DNA from 3 places in the Streptomyces sp. PL-29 genome. Region 1 is predicted to be linked to each of the others. Evidence: riboswitches for the same ligand, from Rfam matches in the RefSeq annotation. Region 1 holds a riboswitch; each other region holds the start of a gene.
The links. Region 1 has a riboswitch for cobalamin ahead of R4Z63_RS21975 (ribonucleoside-diphosphate reductase subunit alpha). Riboswitches for the same ligand answer to the same signal wherever they lie in the genome.

Region 1 (4,012 bases):
CACGCCCGCTCCCACGACCCGGACGCGGAGGTCCTCACCCGCCGCGCCTTCGAACGCGCCCGCACGGACGCCCGGGAGGCGGACCCCCGCGAGGGCTTCCGCTGCTGCTGACACAGGTGGAGGGCTCCGTCGCGTCCGGCGGGGCCTTCCGGCGTTCCTCAGCGCACCCAGTCCTTGAGGACCTCGGTCCGGAGGGTGACGTTGACCGGATCGGGGAGCTCAACGTCGTTCCCGAACTCCACCGTACGGGTGTTCGCATACCTGCGGCCGTCCGGTTCACTGAACACGGTCACGTCGCACGCCTCCCGGTCGATGAGCAGGTATACGGGGATGCCCGTCTGGGCGTAGGCGAGGGGCTTCTCGACGCGATCACGCCGGTCCGTGTCGGTGTCGTACGAGGTGACCTCTACGACCATCAGGACCGGAGCGGGGTCGGCCCACTCACCCTGGCCGACAAACGCGTCATCGACCGCGAGAGCGGCATCGGGACGGGCGCGACCCGGGCGGTAGTCCCCCACAGCCAACCCCCGCTCCACGTGAAGCCACAGCTCGGGCCGGTGCTGCATGCAGATGCGTGCGAGCCACAGAACGATGCGGTCGTGATCTCCGTCCGGCACTGCCTTGCTCCTGATGACCCCGTCGATGAACTCCAGCCGCAGACCTTCGACCTCTCTGGCGGCTATGCGCGCGCGACAGCCTCGAAGTCCTCGGTCAGCATGTGGGGCCTGTCGGTCATCACGGGCATGCCTCGCTCACCTTCCTCGACGGTGCTGCCTCCGACGATAGCGCCGCCCGCCGGAGGCGTCCTGCACACTCGACCGCATGGACATGGTGATCAGAACGGCGGTGCCCGCCGACTACGAGACGCTGGGCGAGATCACGGCGCAGGCCTACCTCGCCGACGGGCACCTGGACTTCAACGAGGACGACCCGTACCTGCACGTGCTGCGCGACGTGGCCGGGCGGGCCGCCCGGGCCGAGGTGCTCGTCGCCGAGCACGACGGGCGGGTGCTCGGCGGGGTGACCTTCGCCGCACCCGGCAGCCCGCTCGCCGATATCGCCGGCCCCGACGAGGCCGAGTTCCGGATGCTCGCGGTGGCCCACGCGGCCCGCGGCCGGGGCGTCGGCGAGGCCCTGGTGCGGGCTTGCGTCGAGCGGGCGCGGGCGATCGAGGGCGTCACGGGCCTCGTGCTCTCCACCCAGCACAGCATGGCCGGGGCGCACCGGATCTACGTACGACTGGGCTTCGAGCGCACTCCGGAGCGGGACTGGGCGCCCATCGAGGGCCTGAAACTCCTTACGTACCGACTCAAGCTGTAGCCACGCCGACACTACATGTTGGGGGTGCCACACAAGGGCGCCCCCACATGTATGCTCATGCCTGCTGTCGCCGCAGGGGAATCCGGTGGGAATCCGGAACTGTCCCGCAACGGTATGAAGTGTCCGACATCCGGACGCCAAGTCCGATGACCTGCCGTCAGCGCGCCCGGATCGACCGACCCGGGTGCCGACACGTCCGGGCCTCGCGGTTGGGCCGGTGGACGCCATGCGGTGTGCCCTCCTGCCACGCCCGCATGCGCCCGCGCCCGCCCGCCGACGACCGGGCCGAGCGAGGGAGAGCTCCCGCCGTGACCATCGCGCCTTCCGCACCGCGCGCCGAGTCCGTTTCTGGCGACAACACCGAGGGCCCGGGGGCCACGCTGCTGCGTACCCTCACCGAACTTACGGCGGACCTTCCCGACACCGACCCCGGCCGCGTCGCGGCCGCAGCGCTCCGCGGCCGCAGCTCCGCCGCCGACGAGGCCGAACTGCGCGCCCTGGCAACCGAGTCCGCGGCCGGCCTCATCTCCGAGGACCCCGCCTACTCCAGGCTCGCCGCCCGCCTGCTGACGCTGGCCGTGCGCGAGGAGGCCGCGAGCCAGGGCTCCACCTCCTTCTCCGCCTCGGTCGAGGTCGGCCACCGCGAGGGCCTCATCGCCGACCGCACCGCCGAGTTCGTGCGCACGCACGCGAGCCGCCTCGACGCGCTGGTCGAGCACACGCTCGCCGAGGGCGCCGACGACCGCTTCGGCTTCTTCGGCCTGCGCACTCTGCACAGCCGCTACCTGCTGCGCCACCCGATCACCCGTCAGGTCATCGAGACCCCGCAGTACTTCATGCTGCGCGTGGCATGCGGTCTCGCCGCGGACGAGAGCGTCCAGGCCGTCGAGGAAGTGGCCTCGCTGTACCGGCTGATGAGCCGTCTCGACTACCTGCCCTCCTCCCCCACGCTCTTCAACTCCGGTACCCGGCACCCGCAGATGTCCTCCTGCTACCTGCTGGACTCCCCGCTGGACGAGCTCGACTCGATCTACGACCGCTACCACCAGGTCGCGCGCCTGTCGAAGCACGCGGGCGGCATCGGCCTGTCGTACTCCCGCATCCGCGCGCGCGGTTCGCTGATCCGCGGCACCAACGGCCACTCCAACGGCATCGTGCCGTTCCTGAAGACCCTCGACGCCTCCGTCGCCGCCGTGAACCAGGGCGGCCGCCGCAAGGGTGCCGCCGCGGTCTACCTGGAGACCTGGCACGCGGACATCGAGGAGTTCCTGGAGCTCCGCGACAACACCGGTGAGGACCAGCGCCGCACCCACAACCTCAACCTTGCGCACTGGGTTCCGGACGAGTTCATGCGCCGCGTGAACGCCGACGCCGAGTGGTCGCTGTTCTCCCCGGCCGACGTGCCCGAGCTGGTCGACCTGTGGGGCGACGAGTTCGACGCCGCCTACCGCAAGGCCGAGGCCGACGGCCTGGCCCGCAAGACCATGCCCGCCCGCGACCTGTACGGCCGGATGATGCGCACCCTCGCGCAGACCGGCCAGGGCTGGATGACCTTCAAGGACGCCTCCAACCGCACGGCGAACCAGACCGCCGAACCGGGCACGGTCGTGCACTCCTCGAACCTTTGCACCGAGATCATCGAGGTCACCAACGACGGCGAGACGGCCGTCTGCAACCTCGGCTCGGTCAACCTGGGCGCCTTCGTGCTCCCGGAGACGGGCGAGATCGACTGGGAGCGCCTGGACGAGACCGTCCGCACCGCGGTGACCTTCCTCGACCGCGTGGTGGACATCAACTTCTACCCGACCGAGCAGGCCGGCCGCTCCAACGCCCGCTGGCGCCCGGTGGGCCTGGGCGCGATGGGCCTCCAGGACGTCTTCTTCAAGCTGAAGCTGCCCTTCGACTCCCCCGAGGCGAAGGCCCTGTCGACCAAGCTCTCCGAGCGCATCATGCTGGCCGCGTACGAGGCCTCCAGTGACCTCGCCGAGCGCAGCGGCCCGCTGCCGGCCTGGGAGCAGACCCGCACCGCCCGCGGCGTCCTGCACCCGGACCACTACGACGTCGAGCTGAACTGGCCGGAGCGCTGGCACGCGCTGCGCGCCCGCGTCGCCACGACGGGCCTGCGCAACTCCCTGCTCCTGGCGATCGCCCCGACGGCCACGATCGCCTCGATCGCCGGCGTGTACGAGTGCATCGAGCCGCAGGTCTCCAACCTGTTCAAGCGCGAGACCCTGTCGGGCGAGTTCCTCCAGGTGAACGGCTACCTGGTGGAGGAACTGAAGAAGCTCGGCGTGTGGGACTCCCAGACCCGCGAGGCGCTGCGCGAATCCTCCGGCTCGGTCCAGGGCTTCAGCTGGATCCCGGCCGAGGTGCGCGAGCTGTACCGCACGGCGTGGGAGATCCCGCAGCGCGGCCTGATCGACATGGCGGCGGCCCGTACGCCGTTCCTGGACCAGTCGCAGTCGCTGAACCTGTTCCTGGAGACGCCCACCATCGGCAAGCTCAGCTCGATGTACGCGTACGCCTGGAAGCAGGGCCTGAAGACCACGTACTACCTGCGTTCGCGCCCGGCGACGAAGATCGCCCGCGCCGCGCAGGCCGCCACCGCCGCCCCGGTGGCCCTCCCGCAGGCCGTCGACGCCGACGCCCTGGCCTGCTCCCTTGAGAACCCCGAGTCCTGCGAGGCCTGCCA
Region 2 (4,012 bases), 970 kb from region 1:
CCCTCCTCGATCATCTCCAGCAGCCGGAACAGCGCGGTCGGCGCGTTCCCCACGGCGACCACGGAACCCTCCAACAGGCCGCGTTCGCGCCACACTTCGAGGGCGGCGGCGCTACGCGTGGTGCCCATCCTCCCGGCGAGCTCCGGGACCGCCGGGTCGGAGAGGGTGCAGATGACGTCGTTGTCGGCGGGCAGCCGCTTGCGGGTGACGCCACTGGCGACCATCTGGACGTCGCACAGGATCGGCGCACCCGCCTCCAGCGCGGCGCGGGCGCGCAGCACCACCTCGGGGGTGTACCCCAGGTCCTGCGGGAGGTCGGTCATCCCGCAGGCGTGAATCATGCGCACCGCGACCTGGGCGACCGAGGCGGGCAGCCCGGAGAGATCCGCCTCGGCGCGGATCGTGGCAAAGGACTGGCGGTAGATCGCGGCGCCGTCCTTCTCGTACTCAAACACGGTGTACTCGCTCATTTCTTCACTGCGTCTTCGGACTCTGGGGTGATGAGGTGGTCTCGCGTGCGGCCATCAGGGCGACCGCCAGGTCCGGCCGGTGCGGCAGGGTGCGCCCGTCCACGGAGAGCCGGTACCCGTCGGAGGTGGCGAGCGCGTCCACCCACTGCGTTCCGCGCGGGTGGCCGCACCGGCGTTCGCAGCCGGACCAGTGCACGGGCAGCGGCCCCCGCGCCCGCTCCACGAGGGCGTGCGCGTCGGCGCGTACGTCCGCGCGGGCCTTGGCGCAACCGGGGCGTCCGGTACAGGCGGTGACGGACTGCCAGGGACTTCCCGCGGACACGACCAGGCCGGCTTCTTCCAGCAGTGCGGGGCCGTCGACCGGGCCGCGAAGGGGGGCGCCCGGGAGCACGACGGTGCGCCAGGGGGTGACCCGCAGCCCGTCGCCGTGGCCGGCGACCTCGGCCAGGACCCGCCACTGGCCGGTGCTCATCCGGCCCAGCGGGGGCAGAACGCACAGGTCGCCGCGCGGGCCGGGCCCCCGGCCCCACGGCCGGGGCGGGGCGGCGTACGGCCAGTCCACCTCGGGGACGCGGGCCGCGTCGATGCCCGCGGCAGCCAGCCGGGCCGTGAACTCCCCTTCGTCCAGGGCGTGTCCGGCGGGCAGTTCGGCCACGCGCCAGGCCCGGGTGCCGGCCGCGTCCACGGCGTCGAGGAAGTACTCGGCGGCGAGCAGCGCGGCGCGCGGCGCGTCCTGCGCGGCGACGGACACGGCTCCGGCCGCTGCTCCGAGGCGTACCAGCGCCCGGTCGCCGGGTCGCCCGAGCACGGTGACGTCGGGGTCGAGAGCGGCCACGTCCCCGCGCCCGTCGTCGAGGGCGAACAGGAAGCGGCCGGACAGCGCGGTCACCCGGGTGTTCGCGCACAGCAGCCGGTCCAGCTCGCGCACCCGGGGCAGTACGTCCTGCGAAGTCGGGGTGGCCACGATGTTGCGCACCCGTTCGTGGCCGGGTGCGGGCAGCAGCCCCGCACCGTCCAGCAGCCGGGCGAGTCCGGCGCCGCAGCCGTCGGCGAGGCCGCGCAGTTGCACGTTGCCGCGGGAGGTGAGTTCCAGGTGCCCGTCGCCGAAGCGGTCGGCGGCCGAGGCGAGGAGCACGGCCTGCTGCGCGGTCAGCTCCCCGCCGGGGATCCGGACGCGCGCGAGGTGTCCGTCGTCCGCCGCGTGGAGCCGGAGCGCGCCGGGACAGGCGTCACCGCGGTCCCGTATGACCGGTTCGTCCCGCGACACGGCGGAGGGGGGCTGGGGCATGGCGGCGAGCATACCCACGTTTCCCCTCACCGGAACTGTGTCCGCCGCCACCCTCCGTCACCCGGCGCGCCCGTCCGGCCCCCGCCGGCGCGCGAGGCGCGCGGACCGGGAAAGCCGGAATCCCCGCGCTTCTCCCCTCCGGCGCGCCGGCGTTTGAGGCGCGGGGGCCCGGGGGCAGAGCCCCCGCAGCGGCGCCGCACCGGTACGCCGCGGCCGCCCCACCCGGCGGAGCCCACCGCACCCGACACGACCACCCTCGCCGCGGCCGGCGGTGCCACCGGCCACCCCCACTCCCGACCACCGCAAACGCCACCTAGGATGACCTTCCGGCGGCCCATACGGTCCGCCGTCGCCGAGGACGGCGACATGGGAGGAAGCCCGGTGCGAATCCGGCGCGGTCCCGCCACTGTGAACCCGGCAGCGCCACTGGGCCGGGTGAGTCAGGAACTCCCGCTGTCCTCACTGCCCGGGGCGCGGAAACCCCGAGGAAGGCCTGCCGCCGCATGATCCTGCTGCTGTCGACGTCCGACACCGATCTGCTCAGCGCTCGCGCGGCGAACACGGCGGACGCCCCCGTCCCGTTCCGGTTCGCCAACCCCTCCCGCCTCCCCCTCGACGACCTCCCCGGCCTCCTCGACGGGGCCGACCTGGTCGTCGTACGCCTCCTCGGCGGCCTCCGGGCCTGGCAGGACGGACTGGACCTGCTGCTGGCCCCGGGGCAGACCCGCCCGGTCGTGGTCCTGACCGGCGAACAGGCTCCGGACGCGCAGCTGATGGAGGCCTCCACGGTTCCGATCGGCATTGCGGCCGAGGCACACGCCTACCTCGCGCACGGCGGCCCGGCCAACCTCGAACAGCTGGCCCGGTTCCTCTCCGACACCGTCCTGCTCACCGGGCACGGCTTCGAGCCGCCCGCCGCCGCCCCCACCTGGGGCCCTCTGGAGCGCACCGCGAAGCGGACGGACGGCCCCGAGATCGCCGTGCTCTACTACCGCGCCCACCAGATGAGCGGCAACACCGGTTTCGTGCACGCGCTGTGCGAGGCCATCGAGGCGCACGGCGCCCGGCCGGTCCCCCTCTACGTCTCCTCCCTGCGCAGCCCCGAGCCGGAGCTCGTCGCGGCCCTGGGTTCCGCGGACGCGGTCGTCACGACCGTCCTCGCGGCGGGCGGCACCAAGCCCGCCACCGCCTCGGCGGGCGGCGACGACGAGTCGTGGGACGCGGGCGCGCTCGCCGGTCTCGGCGTGCCGATCCTCCAAGCCCTGTGCCTGACCGGCTCCCGTGCCGCCTGGGAGGACAACGACGAGGGTCTCTCCCCGCTGGACGCCGCGACGCAGGTCGCCGTGCCCGAGTTCGACGGCCGTCTGATCACCGTCCCGTTCTCCTTCAAGGAGCTCGACGAGGACGGCCTGCCCGCCTACGTGGCCGACCCCGAGCGCGCCGCCCGGGTCGCCGGCATCGCCGTGCGCCACGCGCGGCTGCGCCACATCGAGCGCCGCGACAAGAAGGTCGCCCTCGTCCTCTCCGCCTACCCGACCAAGCACTCCCGCATCGGCAACGCGGTCGGCCTGGACACCCCCGCCAGCGCGGTGGAGCTGCTGCGCACCCTCGTCGCCGAGGGCTACGACTTCGGCCCGGTCGACGAGATCCCCGGGCTGGTCTCGGGCGACGGCGACGAGCTGATCCGCGCGCTCATCGAGGCCGGCGGCCACGACCAGGACTGGCTCACCGAGGAGCAGCTGGCCCGCAACCCGGTCCGCATCCCGGCCGCCGACTACAAGCGCTGGTTCGCCGAGCTCCCGGAGGAGCTCCGCGAGAGCGTCGAGGAGCACTGGGGCGAGGCCCCGGGCAGCATGTTCGTGGACCGCTCGGCGAACCCCGAGGGCGACATCGTCCTGGCCGCCCTGCGGCGCGGGAACCTCCTCGTCCTCATCCAGCCGCCGCGCGGGTTCGGCGAGAACCCGATCGCGATCTACCACGACCCCGACCTGCCGCCCTCGCACCACTACCTCGCCGCGTACCGCTGGATCCAGGCGCGCGCCGAGGACGGCGGCTTCGGCGCCGACGCGATGATCCACCTGGGCAAACACGGCAACCTGGAGTGGCTGCCGGGCAAGAACGCCGGCCTGTCCGCCGCCTGTGCGCCGGACGCCGCGCTCGGCGACCTCCCGCTGATCTACCCGTTCCTGGTCAACGACCCGGGCGAGGGCACCCAGGCCAAGCGCCGCGTGCACGCCACCCTGGTCGACCACCT
Region 3 (4,012 bases), 3.8 Mb from region 1:
GGGAGCGGGGTCACCGCGATCGTCAAGAACCGCGAGACGGGCGAGGAGAGCACGGTGCGCGCCGACTACCTCGTCGCCGCCGACGGGCCCCGCAGCCCCGTGCGCGAACAGCTCCGCATCGGCCGGAGCGGCTCCGGCGACCTGTTCCACAACGTCAGCATCACCTTCCGGTCCCGGATGCTCGCGGACGTGGTCGGCGACCGGCGTTTCATCGTCTGCTATCTGACCAGGCCCGACGCCGACGGGGCGTTGCTGCCCGTCGACAACCGCGAGCGGTGGGTCTTCCACGCCCCCTGGCATCCCGACCGGGGCGAGACGCTGGAGGACTTCACCGACGAGCGCTGCGTCGAGCACATCCGGCGTGCCGTCGGCGCGCCCGACCTGGACGTCGAGATCACCGGGAAGGCGCCCTGGCACGCCGCCGAGCGCGTCGCCCAGCGGTACGCGGCCGGCCGGGTCTTCCTCGCCGGCGACTCCGCCCACGAGATGTCGCCCACCGGTGCCTTCGGCTCCAACACGGGCATCCAGGACGCGCACAACCTCGCCTGGAAGCTCTCCGCGGTGCTGGACGGAGCCGCGGGCCCCGGGCTGCTGGAGACGTACGAGGCCGAGCGGCTCCCGGTGGCGCGGGCGACGAGCGAGCGGGCCTCGGCCCGCTCGGCCGAGCACAGCCACCCGGGCTACGAACCGGACCCCGAGTCCGTCCCCGAGGCGCCCGCGCGCGGCGGCCGGCAGAACGGGGTCCTGTCCGTGGCCATGGGATACCGCTACCCCCACGGCGCGGTGGTGGGAGCCGACCCGGACCTGCCGGTCGTGCCGGACCGCATGCGGCTGTGCGGGGACCCGGGCTCGCGCGCCCCGCACCTGTGGTTGCGCGACCGGGTGGCGGGGACGCGCAGGTCCACCGTCGACCTCTACGAGCGGTCCTTCGTCCTGCTCAGCTCCGAGGGCACCCCGTGGAGCGGCGCGGCCGAATCGGTCGCCAAGCGGATGAGCGTCCGGCTCGACGCCTACGGGATCGGCACCGGCCCGGAGGCCGACCTGGTTGCGGAGGACGGCGCCGACTGGGCCGAGGCGCACGGCGCCACCCCGGCCGGGGCGGTCCTGGTGCGCCCGGACGGCTTCGTGGCCTGGCGCTCGGTGGAGGCGGTGGCGGACCCGGAATCCGTCCTCCACAAGGTCCTCACCACCGTGCTGGACCGCCGCTGACCTCCGGCCCGCGCCCGCGGACGCAGCAGGGCGCCGCCCCACGGAAGTCCGCGGGGCGGCGCCCGTCGAGTACGGCGACGGCCCACGCGGCGTCTCATCCGGGCATCCGAATACTGGACAACTCTGCCCGCCGCCGGGCAACGGCATCTAGTCTGGCCGGGCAGCTGGTTCGCCCCGTCCGCCAGACGGGATGCGTCGTAAGAGGGAACCCGGTGGGAATCCGGGACTGCCCCGCAGCGGTGAGCGGGAACGACCGCCGTCATACGCACTGGGACCGCGACAGGTTCTGGGAAGCGACGGCCAGTAGGTGCCCGCCGGGAGACCGGCAGGCGCGCCCGCGAGTCCGAAGACCTGCCCGTTGCCCGCGCGCGACCCGTCGTGCGCGGAGATCCCGGTGACCTCGTGGGCGGGTCGGCGACACATCAGGCGGGCGACCGCGGGCGCATACGCACGCGCACCGCAAACCGGTCGAGGTCCCTCCTGTCCGTCATCCCTTCGCGCTCCCGACCCGCACCGGGTCCACAGGAGACAGCTCGCGAAGGAGAGTTCCGTGACCAGCAAGACCCCCGCCCCCGCCGTCCGGACCGGTGCCGCCACCGTGTACGGCTACCCGCGCCAGGGCCGGAACCGGGAACTGAAGAAGGCAGTCGAGGGCTACTGGAGCGGCCGGGTCGGTGCCGAAGCCCTCCGGGGCGCGGCCCGAGAACTGCGCCGAACCAACTGGCAGCAGCTGACCGACGCCGGTATCACCGAGGTGCCCACCGGCGACTTCTCGTACTACGACCATGTGCTGGACGCCAGTCTCATGGTCGGCGCCGTTCCCGCACGCCACCGCGCCGCCGTCGAAGCGGACGCCCTGGACGGCTACTTCGCCATGGCGCGCGGCACCCAGGACGTGGCGCCGCTGGAGATGACCAAGTGGTTCGACACCAACTACCACTACCTGGTGCCGGAACTGGGCCCGGACACCGTCTTCACCGCCGACTCCTCCCGGCAGGTGGCCGAGTTCGAGGAGGCACGCGCACTCGGCCACACCGCCCGCCCGGTGCTGGTCGGGCCCGTGACCTACCTGCTGCTGGCCAAGCCCGCCCCCGGTGTGGCGGCCGGTTTCGACCCCCTCGCCCTGCTCGACCGTCTGCTCCCCGTGTACGCACGCGTCCTCGCGGACCTGCGTGCGGCCGGTGCCGAGTGGGTCCAGTTGGACGAGCCCGCCCTCGTGCAGGACCGCACCCCCGCCGAACTGAGCGCCGCCGCCCGCGCCTACCGCGTGCTCGGCGCCGCGGCCGACCGGCCCAGGCTGCTCGTGGCCTCGTACTTCGACCGGCTCGGTGCGGCCCTGGAAGTGCTGGCCAAGGCCCCGGTGGACGGGCTCGGGCTGGACTTCACCGGCGCGGCCGCCGCCAACCTCGACGACCTCGCCGCCGTCGGCGGCCTGCCCGGCAAGCGCCTGGTCGCGGGTGTCGTCAACGGCCGCAACGTCTGGATCAACGACTTCGAGAAGTCCCTCGGCACGCTCGGCACCCTCCTCGGCCTCGCCGGCAGCGTCGACGTGGCCGCTTCCTGCTCGCTGCTCCACGTCCCGCTGGACGCCTCCGCCGAACGGGACATCGACCCGCAGGTCAGGCGCTGGCTCGCCTTCGCCCGGCAGAAGACCGCCGAGATCGCCACGCTCGCCCGCGGACTCGCCCGCGGCACGGACGCCATCGCGGCCGAACTCGCCGCGAACCGGGCCGACCTGGCCTCCCGGACTCACTCGTCCGTCACCCGGGACCCCGCCGTCCGCGCCCGCACCGCGGACGTCACCGAAGCCGACGGCCGCCGCTCCCAGCCCTACGAGGAGCGGGCCGCCGCCCAGCGCGCCCGCCTCGGGCTGCCGCTGCTGCCCACGACCACCATCGGATCGTTCCCTCAGACCGCCGAACTGCGCAACGCCCGCGCCGATCTGCGGGCCGGCCGCATCGACACCGCCGGCTACGAGGAGCGCATCAGGGCGGAGATCCGGGAGGTCCTGGACTTCCAGGAGAAGGCGGGCATCGACGTGCTGGTGCACGGAGAGCCCGAACGGGGGGACATGGTCCAGTACTTCGCCGAGCAGCTGACCGGCTACCTCGCCCCGCGACACGGCTGGGTTCAGTCCTACGGCACCCGCTACGTCCGCCCGCCCGTCCTGGCGGGGGACGTCTCCCGCCCCGACCCGATGACCGTCCGCTGGACGGCGTACGCGCAGTCGCAGACGGCGAAGCCGGTCAAGGGCATGCTCACCGGGCCCGTCACCATGCTCGCCTGGTCCTTCGTCCGTGACGACCAGCCGCTCGCGGACACCGCCCGGCAGGTTGCGCTGGCCCTGCGCGACGAGGTCAACGACCTGGAGGCCGCCGGGACCTCCGTGATCCAGGTGGACGAGCCCGCGCTGCGGGAGACGCTGCCGCTGCGCGGCGCCGACCGCGCGGCCTACCTCGCCTGGGCCACCGAGTCCTTCCGGCTCACCACGGCGGGCGTCCGGCCGGACACCCAGATCCACACGCACATGTGCTACGCCGAGTTCGGCGACATCCTCGGGGCCATCGGGGACCTCGACGCCGACGTCATCAGCCTGGAGGCCGCCCGGTCCCACATGCAGGTCGCCGGTGAGCTGTCCGGCGCCGGCTACCCGCGCGAGGTCGGTCCGGGCGTCTGGGACATCCACTCGCCGCGGATCCCGTCCACCGACGAGGCCTCGGCGCTGCTGCGCGAGGGTCTCGGCGCCATCCCGGCCGAACGGCTGTGGGTCAATCCCGACTGCGGTCTCAAGACCCGGGCCTGG

Region 2: linked by a shared signal. The riboswitch ahead of cobN (cobaltochelatase subunit CobN) and the one ahead of R4Z63_RS21975 (ribonucleoside-diphosphate reductase subunit alpha) in region 1 are both predicted to bind cobalamin.
Region 3: linked by a shared signal. The riboswitch ahead of metE (5-methyltetrahydropteroyltriglutamate--homocysteine S-methyltransferase) and the one ahead of R4Z63_RS21975 (ribonucleoside-diphosphate reductase subunit alpha) in region 1 are both predicted to bind cobalamin.

The regions. Positions count from the first base shown of each region.
Region 1 is NZ_CP136996.1:4,730,377-4,734,388, reverse strand. It holds gene R4Z63_RS21990 (CstA-like transporter-associated (seleno)protein) at 1-111, shown strand, start outside; partial or broken gene R4Z63_RS21985 (Uma2 family endonuclease) at 159-745, opposite strand; gene R4Z63_RS21980 (GNAT family N-acetyltransferase) at 823-1,320, shown strand; cobalamin riboswitch at 1,372-1,493, shown strand; gene R4Z63_RS21975 (ribonucleoside-diphosphate reductase subunit alpha) at 1,629-4,012, shown strand, end outside.
Region 2 is NZ_CP136996.1:5,699,350-5,703,361, reverse strand. It holds gene R4Z63_RS26175 (precorrin-8X methylmutase) at 1-470, opposite strand, end outside; gene R4Z63_RS26170 (ferredoxin-like domain-containing protein) at 475-1,758, opposite strand; cobalamin riboswitch at 2,094-2,221, shown strand; gene cobN (cobaltochelatase subunit CobN) at 2,262-4,012, shown strand, end outside.
Region 3 is NZ_CP136996.1:894,036-898,047, reverse strand. It holds gene R4Z63_RS04015 (FAD-dependent oxidoreductase) at 1-1,209, shown strand, start outside; cobalamin riboswitch at 1,358-1,582, shown strand; gene metE (5-methyltetrahydropteroyltriglutamate--homocysteine S-methyltransferase) at 1,760-4,012, shown strand, end outside.